Regions from separate parts of the Sphingobium sp. ba1 genome, predicted to be linked through region 2. Evidence: riboswitches for the same ligand, from Rfam matches in the RefSeq annotation. Region 2 holds a riboswitch; the other holds the start of a gene.
What was found. Region 2 has a riboswitch for cobalamin ahead of cobW (cobalamin biosynthesis protein CobW). Riboswitches for the same ligand answer to the same signal wherever they lie in the genome.

Region 1 (5,178 bases), on a different contig from region 2:
GAACGGAGTTTGGGGTGTCATGTTCTAAACGCATTAGTGATCGGATAGCGCCGGTCGCGGCCGAAGTTGCGGGTGCCGAGCTTCACGCCGGGGGGCGACTGGCGGCGCTTATATTCGGCGACATAGAGCAGCCGCTCGATCCGGGCGACGGTCTCGCGCTCGAAGCCGCGCGCCACCAGTTGCTCGACCGACAATTCCTCCTCGACCAGGCCGTATAGGATCGGGTCCAGCACTTCATAGGGTGGCAGGCTGTCATCGTCGCGCTGGTCGGCGCGCAATTCGGCGCTGGGCGGCTTGCTGATCACCCGCTCCGGCATCACCGGGCCAGCGGGACCAAAGTCTTCGCCCAGCGTCGGGACATTCGCGTTGCGCCAACGGCACAGGTCGAACACGGTCGTCTTATAGGCGTCCTTCAACACCGAATAGCCGCCCGCCATGTCGCCATAGATGGTGGCATAGCCGACCGACATCTCGCTCTTGTTGCCGGTGGTCAGCAGCATGTGGCCGAATTTGTTGGACAGCGCCATCAGAGTCAGCCCCCGGATGCGTGACTGGATATTCTCTTCGGTCAGGTCGCGTTGCCGCTCGGCGAATACATCGCCCAGCATCGTGTCGAACGCGCCGACCGCCGGTTCGATGGGGATGCTGTCGTAACGCACGCCCAGCAGCCGCGCGCAGGCGACGGCATCGTCCAGGCTGTCCTGGCTGGTGAAGCGCGAGGGCATCATCACGCACCATACCCGGTCGGCGCCCAGCGCATCGACCGCGACGGCGGCGGACAGCGCACTGTCGATCCCGCCCGACAGGCCCAGCACGACGCCGGGAAAACGGTTGCGGTTCACATAATCGCGCAGACCCAGGACCATCGCATTGTAAATGTCGGCCGGCCGGTCATCCAGGACATGGCGATCGCCGGGCAGGCAGACCCACTGTCCGGCCTGCTTCTCCCATATCGTCAGCACCAGTGCTTCGTCCCAGTCGGGCAGCTGGTGCGCGATCGACAAGTCGGCGTTCATCACGAAGGACGCGCCGTCGAACACCAGCTCATCCTGCCCGCCGACGCGGTTGAGATAGGCGAGCGGCAGATTGGTCTCGCGCACCCGCGTCCCCGCGACGCCATTGGTGCGACGGTCATCCTTGTCGACCTCATACGGGCTGCCATTGGGGCTGATCAATATGTCCGCGCCCTGCGCCTTCAGATGCGCGGTGACGAAGGGAAACCAGATATCCTCGCAGATCGGCACGCCGATCTTCACGCCCTTGAAGTCGATGGGCGCGGGCAGCGGGCCGGGCGCGAACAGGCGCTTTTCATCGAACGTGCCGTAATTGGGCAGTTCGCGCTTCTGGCGGATGGCGGTGACCGCGCCGCCTTCCAGCAGCGCGACGACGTTGAACAATACGCCCTGCGCCGCGACCACGGTGCCGACCAGCATTGCCGGGCCGCCATCGCCGGTCGCCTGCGCCAGCCGGTCGAGTTCCTGATTGGCGCGCTCGACCAGCGCGGGTTTCAATACCAGATCTTCGGGCGGATAGCCGATCAGCTGCAATTCGGGATAGACGATCAGGTCCGCATCCATCGCCCGCGCCCGCCATTCCAGCATCGCGTCGGCATTGGCGGCGAGGTCGCCTACCGACTGGGTCATCTGGGCAAGGGCGATCACGAGTTTGTCGGTCATGGACGCGGCCCCTAATGCATTTTTCCGGCTGGCGCAAAAGCGCCTTTCCACCGCGACCCCGCGCCGCTACAGGGGCGGCGTTTCACCCAGCGTCATCAATTCGTCACGCCTTTTCATTTCAGGGGGTTTTGGCCATGAAGCTCATGACCGGCAATTCGAACAAGCCGCTCGCGGCCGCCATCGCCGACTATATCGAAATTCCCCTGACCGACGCCAGCGTCCGCCGCTTCGCCGATGAGGAAGTGTTCGTGGAAATCCACGAAAATGTCCGGGGCGAAGATGTGTTCGTGCTGCAATCGACCAGTTATCCCACCAACGACAATCTGATGGAATTGTTGATCATGATCGATGCGCTGAAACGCGCGTCGGCCAAGCGAATCACCGCCGTCGTCCCCTATTTCGGCTATGCGCGGCAGGATCGGAAGCCCGGCCCCCGCACCCCGATCAGCGCCAAGCTGGTCGCCAATCTGATCACCAAGGCGGGCGCCGACCGCGTCCTGTCGGTCGATCTGCATGCGGGCCAGATCCAGGGCTTCTTCGACATTCCGACCGACAATCTGTTCGGTGCGCCGGTCATGTCGGCGGATATCCAGGCGCGCTTTGGTGATCGCAACCTGATGGTCGTGTCGCCCGACGTCGGCGGCGTGGTGCGTGCGCGGGCGCTGGCCAAGCGGCTCGACAACGCCCCGCTCGCCATCGTCGACAAGCGCCGCGAGCGCGCGGGCGAATCGGAAGTGATGAACATCATCGGCGATGTCGCCGGGCGCTTCTGCGTCCTGATCGACGATATCGTCGATTCGGCGGGGACGCTGTGCAACGCGGCCTCCGCGCTCAAGGCGGCGGGTGCCGAAGACGTGGTCGCCTATGTCAGCCATGGCGTGCTGTCGGGCGGCGCGGTCGCGCGCGTGGATGCGTCCGACCTGCTGGAACTGGTGATCACCGACACGATCCAGGGCACCGATGCGGTCAATACCGCCAAGAAGGTCCGCCACCTGCCCATCGCCCCGCTGCTGGGCGAAGCGATCAAGCGCATTGCCGATGAAAGTTCGGTATCCAGCCTGTTCGACTGACAGCATGAAGCCGGGGCGGCAATTGCCGCCTTGCATGATGCCGTGCCGCCCGCTATCGGGCTGCCGTCCGTAGCGCTCGCTTGAGCGCAACGGGCAAGATCGCGCCGGTGCCTCTTGATCGAGGCTTAAAAGGGAAGGCGGTGCGGATGGGTCACACCATCCAAAGCCGCAGCTGTCCCTGCAACTGTAAGCGGTGAGCGTGATGTACATAGCTTCCTCTTCGAAGGAAGCAGCCACTGGACCGTCAAACGTCTGGGAAGGTCGTACATGACGCCATGACCCGTGAGCCAGGAGACCTGCCGGCGTTCTGGTCGCTCTTGCCTTGGTCCAGGGGATGGCCGTGGCACGGTAACTCTCCGTCTGAGCGACGACAGGAAGGCGGCCGGGGCCGCAACCGTCGTGGGACGCTGGGCTATATATGCGCCGGTTCGTCGCCCTGCGTCGGCCGTCGATCGGCGGGCCATGCGCCTATCATCGACATGCTCCACCGCCCGATATCGCTCGGCGCGGGAGGAGACTATAAATGGTTAAATACGGCATATCCCTGCTGGCGCTCAGCGCTGCCAGCCCCGTTTTCGCGCAGGCCCCCGAACAGATTTCGGACCTGAGCGGCAACAGCACCCCCATCATCGTCACCGCCTCGCGCGTCACCAGCGAAGCGCGCGAAATCGGCAGCGCGGTGTCGATCATCACCCGCGCCGATATCCAGCGCAACCAGATCATCTTCCTCAAAGACATATTGCAGGACGCGCCCGGCGTGCAGACGACGTCCGACCGGCCCGGCCAGTTGACCAGCGTCCGCATCCGGGGATCGAACAATAATGAGATTCTCTGGCTGATCGACGGTATCGAACTGGGCGACCCCAGCGCGATCAGCACCCAGTTCCAGGCCGATCATCTGACCAGCCGTGACATCGACCGGGTCGAAATCCTGCGCGGCAACCAAAGCTCGCTCTATGGCTCCGACGCGGTCGGCGGCGTCATCAACATCATCACCCAGCGCGCGACCGAAGAGGGGCTGCAGGTCAATGCCGAGGCCGAAGCCGGTTCCTATGGCATGCGCAGCGGCGGCGCTTCGCTGCTGGGCAAGAGCGGCGCGCTCGATTTCCGCCTAAGCGCCACCGGCTATCGCCATGACGGCCCCTCGCTCGCCGATCCGCGCACTGCCAGCCCCGCAGGGTCGGCAACCGAGAAGGACGAATATCGCCGTTACGGCTTTAGCGGCCGGGTCGGCTATCAGGCTACCGAAACCCTGTCGCTACAGGCGATCGGCTATTGGTTCGATGCCTTTAGCGATCTCGACAATACGACGTCCGACAGCGACGATACCGCCAAAACACGCGACTATGCCGCCGCGGGCCAGGCCAGCTACAAGAGCCTGGACGGCCAGTTCACCGCCGACCTGACGGCCAGCCGCTATGCCGCGCGCCGCCGCTATTTCGGCACCTGGAACCGGGCCGAAGGCGACCTGTTCCGCGGCACCAAGGACGAACTGACGCTGGCCCTCGCCTATGGCGGCACCGGCCCCGTGAGCCTGGCCGCAGGGGGCAATTATGAGCGGGAGAAGACGACCCAGATCACCAGCTTTTCCGGTGCCTTCCCCGCCCGCGTCAACACCCGCTCTGCCTATGCCGAAATCGCGCTGCGGCCGGTCGCGGGGCTTACCCTGACCGGCGCGGCGCGGGTCGACGACAATAGCCGCTTCGGCACGTTCGACACCTATCGCGGCACGCTGGCTTATGCGCTCGGCGCGCTCAAGCTGCGCGCCAGCTATGGCACCGGGGCCAAGGCACCGGGCCTCTACCAATTGTTCGACCCCACTTATGGCAATCCAGACCTTGAGGTCGAAACCAGCCGGGGCGGCGATGTCGGCTTCGACCTCGCGCTGGCCGAAGGCCTGACCGCGCAGGTCAGCTATTTCTTCACCCGTAAGACCAACGAGATCAACTTCGACGGCAGCCGTCCGCCCTTTGGCGGCTATGGCCAGTTCGGCCGCACCCGTGCGGAGGGGATAGAGGTCGGCGTCACCGCCCAGCCGCTGCCCTGGCTCGGTGTCAGCCAGACCTATGGCTATACCGACCATGAAATCGATCGCGAGATGGACGGCACCTATGTCAACAGCGGCCGCCCGCGCTATACCGGCACCACATCGGTCATCCTGACCCCGGCCGAACGCGCATCGATGACCGCGCGGGTCCGCTATCATGATGGCGACTCGTCGGGCTTTGGCGGCGCGACTGAGGCTTATACGGTGGTCGACCTGCTCGCCTCCTATGGCATCACCGACCGGATCGAACTCTATGGCCGCGTCATCAACCTGTTCGATAAATGGTATCAGGTCAGCTACGGCACCCAGACGCTCGGCCTGTCGGCCTATGGCGGCGTGCGCCTGAGCTTCTGATATGATCCCGTCCCCGCCATCAGACCCCGCA
Region 2 (5,178 bases):
CAGTTCCGCCTCCAGCCCCAGCACGCGCGCTTCGTCGCGGATGCTCGCTTGCAGGCGGTCGCGGCGGGCCGGGTCCAGCCCGTAAGCGTTGGAGAATTCATCCAGCAGCGCCTCGATCCGGGCCAGCCCCGCGCCGCTTTTAGTTTGCACCAGTGGCGGCGGAACGTGTCCGATAGTAACCGCACCGATCCGGCGTTTGGCCTGCGCAGCTTCTCCGGGGTCGTTGACGATGAACGGATAGATCACCGGCATCGCGCCGATCAGCGCCTCGGGCCAGCAAGCGCCAGACAGCGCGACCGATTTGCCCGGCAGCCATTCCAGCGTGCCATGCGCGCCGATGTGGACCAGCGCGTCGCTGCCCCGTTCGCGCAGCCACAGATAGAACGCAACATAGCCATGGCGCGGGCAGCGGGACAGATCGTGATAGTCCCCGTCTCGATGGACGCGCTCGCCGCGTTCGGGCTGCAAGGCGACCAGCGCGCTGCCGATGGACAGCGCGGCAAAACGGAACGCGCCGTCAGCGACTGCCACATCGGCTTCCGGTTCGCCCCACGCGGCATGAAGATCAGCGCGCAAGGTCTCGGGCAATGCCGCCTGCGCCTTGCGATACGCGGCCAGCGGCCAATGCTGATGTTCGCTTTCAAGGCGCGCGCCCAGATCGGTCTGGCCATCCGTGGCATATCCCGCCTCGGCCAGATCGGCCAGGGTCGCCTCGGCTGAGGCGAGCGCATCCAGCCCCACGGCGTGGGCCATCTGGTATGCCTTGCCGGGATAAGTCGACAGGATCAGCGCAACCCGCCGATCGGCAACCGGCCTTTGCGAAAGGGCGATCCAGCCTGCCACGCGCGCAGTGATCGCCTCGATCCGGTCGGGATCGGCGCGGTGGACGGTGCGGGCAAAACCTAGTGCGGGATCGCGCGCACCCGCTTCCTTGAAGCTGGCGACCCCGGCAAAGACCCGGCCGTCAATTTCGGGCAAGACCACGTGCATGGCGAGGTCTGCGGGGGACAGCCCGCGCGAAGCCGCTGCCCAGCCGGTGCGGCCCGACGTGGCCAGCGCCAGTTGGAACACGGGAACGCCCGCGCCATCGAGCGGGGTATCGCCGTCTTCGCCACGCGCGGAAAAGGCGGTGGCGTTGATGATCGCCGCCGGGCCAAGGCCGCGCACCCAGCGGTCCACCTGATCGCGCACCTGCGGGGCTTTCAGCGAGGGGACGAAGATCGACAGTGCGTCAAAGCCGTGCCGGTCGAACGCGGCATGCAGGGCGGCAAACGGGTCCAGATCGTGGGCGGTCAGGTAAGAACGATAGAAGATGATCAGGACCAGCGGTCGTCCGGGATTGCGCGCAAAGGATTCAGGATCGACGACGCCCCGGTCGGGATGCCAACCTCCCGCCATAGGCAGCGGCTCGCAATTTTGGGGAGGGGTATCGATCAGCCCTGCCAGCCGTGAAAGCGCAACAAGCGCCGCCTGCGCCGCCCCTGCACCGCCGGCATCGCACAATTGCGCAAGGCTTCTCAAAGCAGGCACGGGGACGGTCGAAACTGCATCCAGCCGCCCGTCCTCCCAGCCGTCGCCGGGCAGCACGGCCAGCGCGATGCCTCGCGACCGGGCCAGAGCCTCCACTCGTTCCAGCCCGTAACTCCAATAGGGCGTACCGCCAATCAGCCGGATCAGGATCGCCTTCGCACCTGACAGCGTCCGCTCGACATAGGTGTCGACCGATAGCGGGTGCATAAGCGCTGCCAGATTGGCGAGCCGCAGCGAAGGAAATGTCGCATCGTCTGCACGGGCCTGATGCCATGCCGCCGCGAACGCCCCCAGATCGCTGTCCGAAAAGGACAGGACCACAAGATCCGCAGGCTCTTGCCCCAGATCCTGCGGGACGGCGGTTTCCTCCATCCCGTGCGTTTCGCGGAAAATGACGTGCATCGCCTGCGCCTTACGCCAGCAGCACCGCGCGAATGGCGTCTGGATCGACATGATCGTGCTCAGCAATGGCGACCAGCGTGGTGCGGCGCGGCTCGTCAGGCCGCCACGGACGGTCGTACTGGTGGCGCACCCGCGCGCCTACCGCCTGCACCAGCAGCCGCATCGGCTTGCCCGCAACGGCGGCATAGCCCTTCACGCGCAGGATATGGTGATCGCGCGCCAGCGTTTCGATCCGCGCGACAAGGGCCGCCGGATCGGCAATTTCGCCCCATTCGATAACGGCGCTGTCAAAATCATCGTGTTCGTGATCATCATCCCCATCATGGTGCGATGGGCGCGCGGCGATGTCGTCCTCGGCGGCGGCATCAAGCCCCAGAATCACGCGCGGATCGACCACGCCTTCGGTCAGTTCGATCACCGGCACCGGGCGGCCAAGCTCTGCCGCGATGATCGCGCGTGCGGCGGCAACGCCTTCGGGTCCGGCCAGATCAACCTTGGTCAGCAGGATCATATCGGCGCAGGCAAGCTGGTCCTCGAACACTTCGGACAGCGGCGTTTCGTGATCGATGCTCGGATCGGCGGCGCGCTGGGCGTCAAGCGCGGCCACATCGGGCGCAAACCGGCCTGCCGCAACCGCCTCGGCATCGGCCAGCGCCAGCACGCCGTCCACGGTGATCCGGCTGCGGATCGCTGGCCAGTCAAACGCCTTGAGCAGCGGCTTTGGCAACGCCAGACCCGATGTCTCGATCAGGATGTGATCCGGGCGGGGATCAAGCGCGAGGAGCTTCTCGACCGTAGGAATGAAATCGTCCGCCACGGTGCAGCAGATGCAGCCATTGGCCAGTTCGACGATGTTTTCCGCCGGGCAGTCTGGAATGGCGCAGGATGCAAGAATGTCGCCATCCACACCCAGCGTACCGAATTCGTTGACCACCACCGCCAGCCTGCGGCCGCCCGCATTGCGGATCAGGTGGCTGATAAGCGTGGTTTTCCCCGCGCCCAGAAAGCCCGTGATGATGGTGACAGGCACCTTTGACAGGTCGGCCACAAGCAATTCCTCCGCGCGCCAGAGCGACAAACGGCGGGGCTTGCCGGACAAGTCCGGTCGGCGCGCGACGACGGGCGAGCGCGACAAAGCACCCGTTACCACGCGACCGTGCAGCCCCAGCCACACAGCTTCGTCGCTCAGACGGAGAGTTACCGTGCCGTGACCATCCCCTGGATCAGGCAAGAGCGACCGGTGCGCCGGCAGGTCTCCTGGCTCGCGGGTCACAGCTTGATGCACGCCTTCCCAGACTTGGCGCTTGCGCGCTGTCCAGTGGCCGCCCCTGAGTTCAGGAGCATATGCATCGCGCTATCCGCTTACAGTTGCAGGGACAGCCACGGATTTGGGAGCAAGCCCCCGCACCGCATTCCCGATTAAGCCCCTTGCGAGGGCACCGGCGCGATCATCGAAGGGCGGAATCAACCCGTCCTTCGCCATGCGCCCTAGACGAAGATCGGAGCCAAGCCAATTGATGATGTTGCTTCATGCAACGATGGACGATCAGGTAACGACAGAAACCTCGATCTCATCGAACCGCTTCCAGCGATAGATCGCGTAACTCGCCAGCCAACAGAACACGAAAAGTCCGATGATGGCGAAGCCCAGACCATTGAAATTTTCGCCCAATTCAATGGCGATCCGCCATGGGGCACCCGTAAGGGCCAGTTTGTCGCCAATCAGGGCCAGCGTTTCGATTCCACCAATGACAATCGCCACGATGGCCGAGATCAGGGTGATTGTGATGTTGTAGTAGAGCTTGCGGATCGGCTTCACGAAGGCCCATTCATAAGCGCCCAGCATCACCACGCCGTCCGCCGTATCGATGAGGGCCATACCGACCGCGAACAGGGCGGGCAGGACCAGGATTGTCCCGATCGACAGGCCATCGGCGGCCTGGCTGGCCGACATGCCCAGAATGGCAACTTCGGTTGCGGTATCGAACCCAAGCCCGAACAGAAACCCCAGCGGGGCCATATGCCAGCTTTTGTTCACAAGGCGGAACATCGGCCTGAACAGTCTGGAAAGCAGACCGCGCCCACCCAATAACAGATCAAGATCGTCCTCGACATAGCTGCCGCCTGCACGAACATGCGCAAAGGTCCGCCAGACAGAGCGCAGGATGACCAGGTTCATGCCGGCGATCGTGAACAGGAAAAGCGCGGAAATCACGGTTGCAATCACGCCGCCGATTTCCTTGAAGGCGCCGAACTGCGACAGCGCGCTGGCCGTCACCGCAATGATGATCGATGCTATGGCAATGATCCCGGAATGCCCGATCGCAAACCAGAAGCCGGCCGAAACCGGGCGCTGACCATCCTGCATCAGTTTGCGCGTCACATTGTCGATGGCCGCAATATGATCGGCATCGACCGCATGGCGCAGGCCAAGCCCCCAGGCAAGCACAGCGGTGCCGAGCATTAACGGCTGCGCATGAAACAGGCTGAATGCCCAGACCCAGACGCCAATGTTGGCGGCGATCAATCCGGCAAACAAGGCACCAATTCGTAGGCGCAGAGACAGGGATGGCAGTGTCTTCGTGAGGGGCATGATTGGCTCGGCGATTAAGGAATGTACAAACGGAGGATGGCGCAGCAGACGTGCTGCAGCGCCGCCCATCAAGGGATTTCGCTAGAAATTGACCTTTGCGCCAATCCTCACGGTTCGAGGCTCGACCACACGACTCAACCGGCCTTCCACCGGAGCACCTGCATCAAAGGCGGGGATGTAGGACTCGTAATAATAGGCGATGTCCTTGTCCCGGCTGTCGAAGATGTTCAGCACTTCTCCAAATATCTCGACCTTCTTGCCCGTCCACGCGGCGCGGGCATTCATGACGGTGCTGCCCCGATCCCGGACACTGTTGTCCTCGACAAGCGGAGAAGGTCCGAGGTGGCGCACCCGAATGCTGGCTTCCCAGGGATCAAGAATGATGGCGGCACCGGCTGAAGCCGCGTTCTCAAATGCATTAGGGATGTGATCGCCATTGTCGAAGCGGGCATGGCTGGCAGTATAGTTTCCATCAAGCGCAAGCCACGGGAACGGCCGCCAGAAGGCGACGATTTCATAGCCATGACACCCACTGGCACCCGACGTTCAACAGCATTGGAATCGCCAATGAAACGAAGCTCGCTGCCGACATGCAGCCACCAGTAAGTCGCGGTTAACGTGACCCCGGAGAATTGAAGGCGTCCCCCCAGTTC

Region 1: linked by a shared signal. The riboswitch ahead of IL54_RS00565 (TonB-dependent receptor plug domain-containing protein) and the one ahead of cobW (cobalamin biosynthesis protein CobW) in region 2 are both predicted to bind cobalamin.

What each region holds. Positions count from the first base shown of each region.
Region 1 covers NZ_JPPQ01000006.1:86,878-92,055, reverse strand. Annotated here, with positions in the region: gene IL54_RS00575 (NAD+ synthase) at 18-1,676, opposite strand; gene IL54_RS00570 (ribose-phosphate pyrophosphokinase) at 1,811-2,746, shown strand; cobalamin riboswitch at 2,835-3,064, shown strand; gene IL54_RS00565 (TonB-dependent receptor plug domain-containing protein) at 3,270-5,147, shown strand.
Region 2 covers NZ_JPPQ01000069.1:1,979,593-1,984,770, reverse strand. Annotated here, with positions in the region: gene cobN (cobaltochelatase subunit CobN) at 1-1,932, opposite strand, end outside; gene cobW (cobalamin biosynthesis protein CobW) at 1,943-2,980, opposite strand; cobalamin riboswitch at 3,163-3,391, opposite strand; gene IL54_RS12665 (HoxN/HupN/NixA family nickel/cobalt transporter) at 3,479-4,525, opposite strand; partial or broken gene IL54_RS12660 (TonB-dependent receptor) at 4,607-5,178, opposite strand, start outside.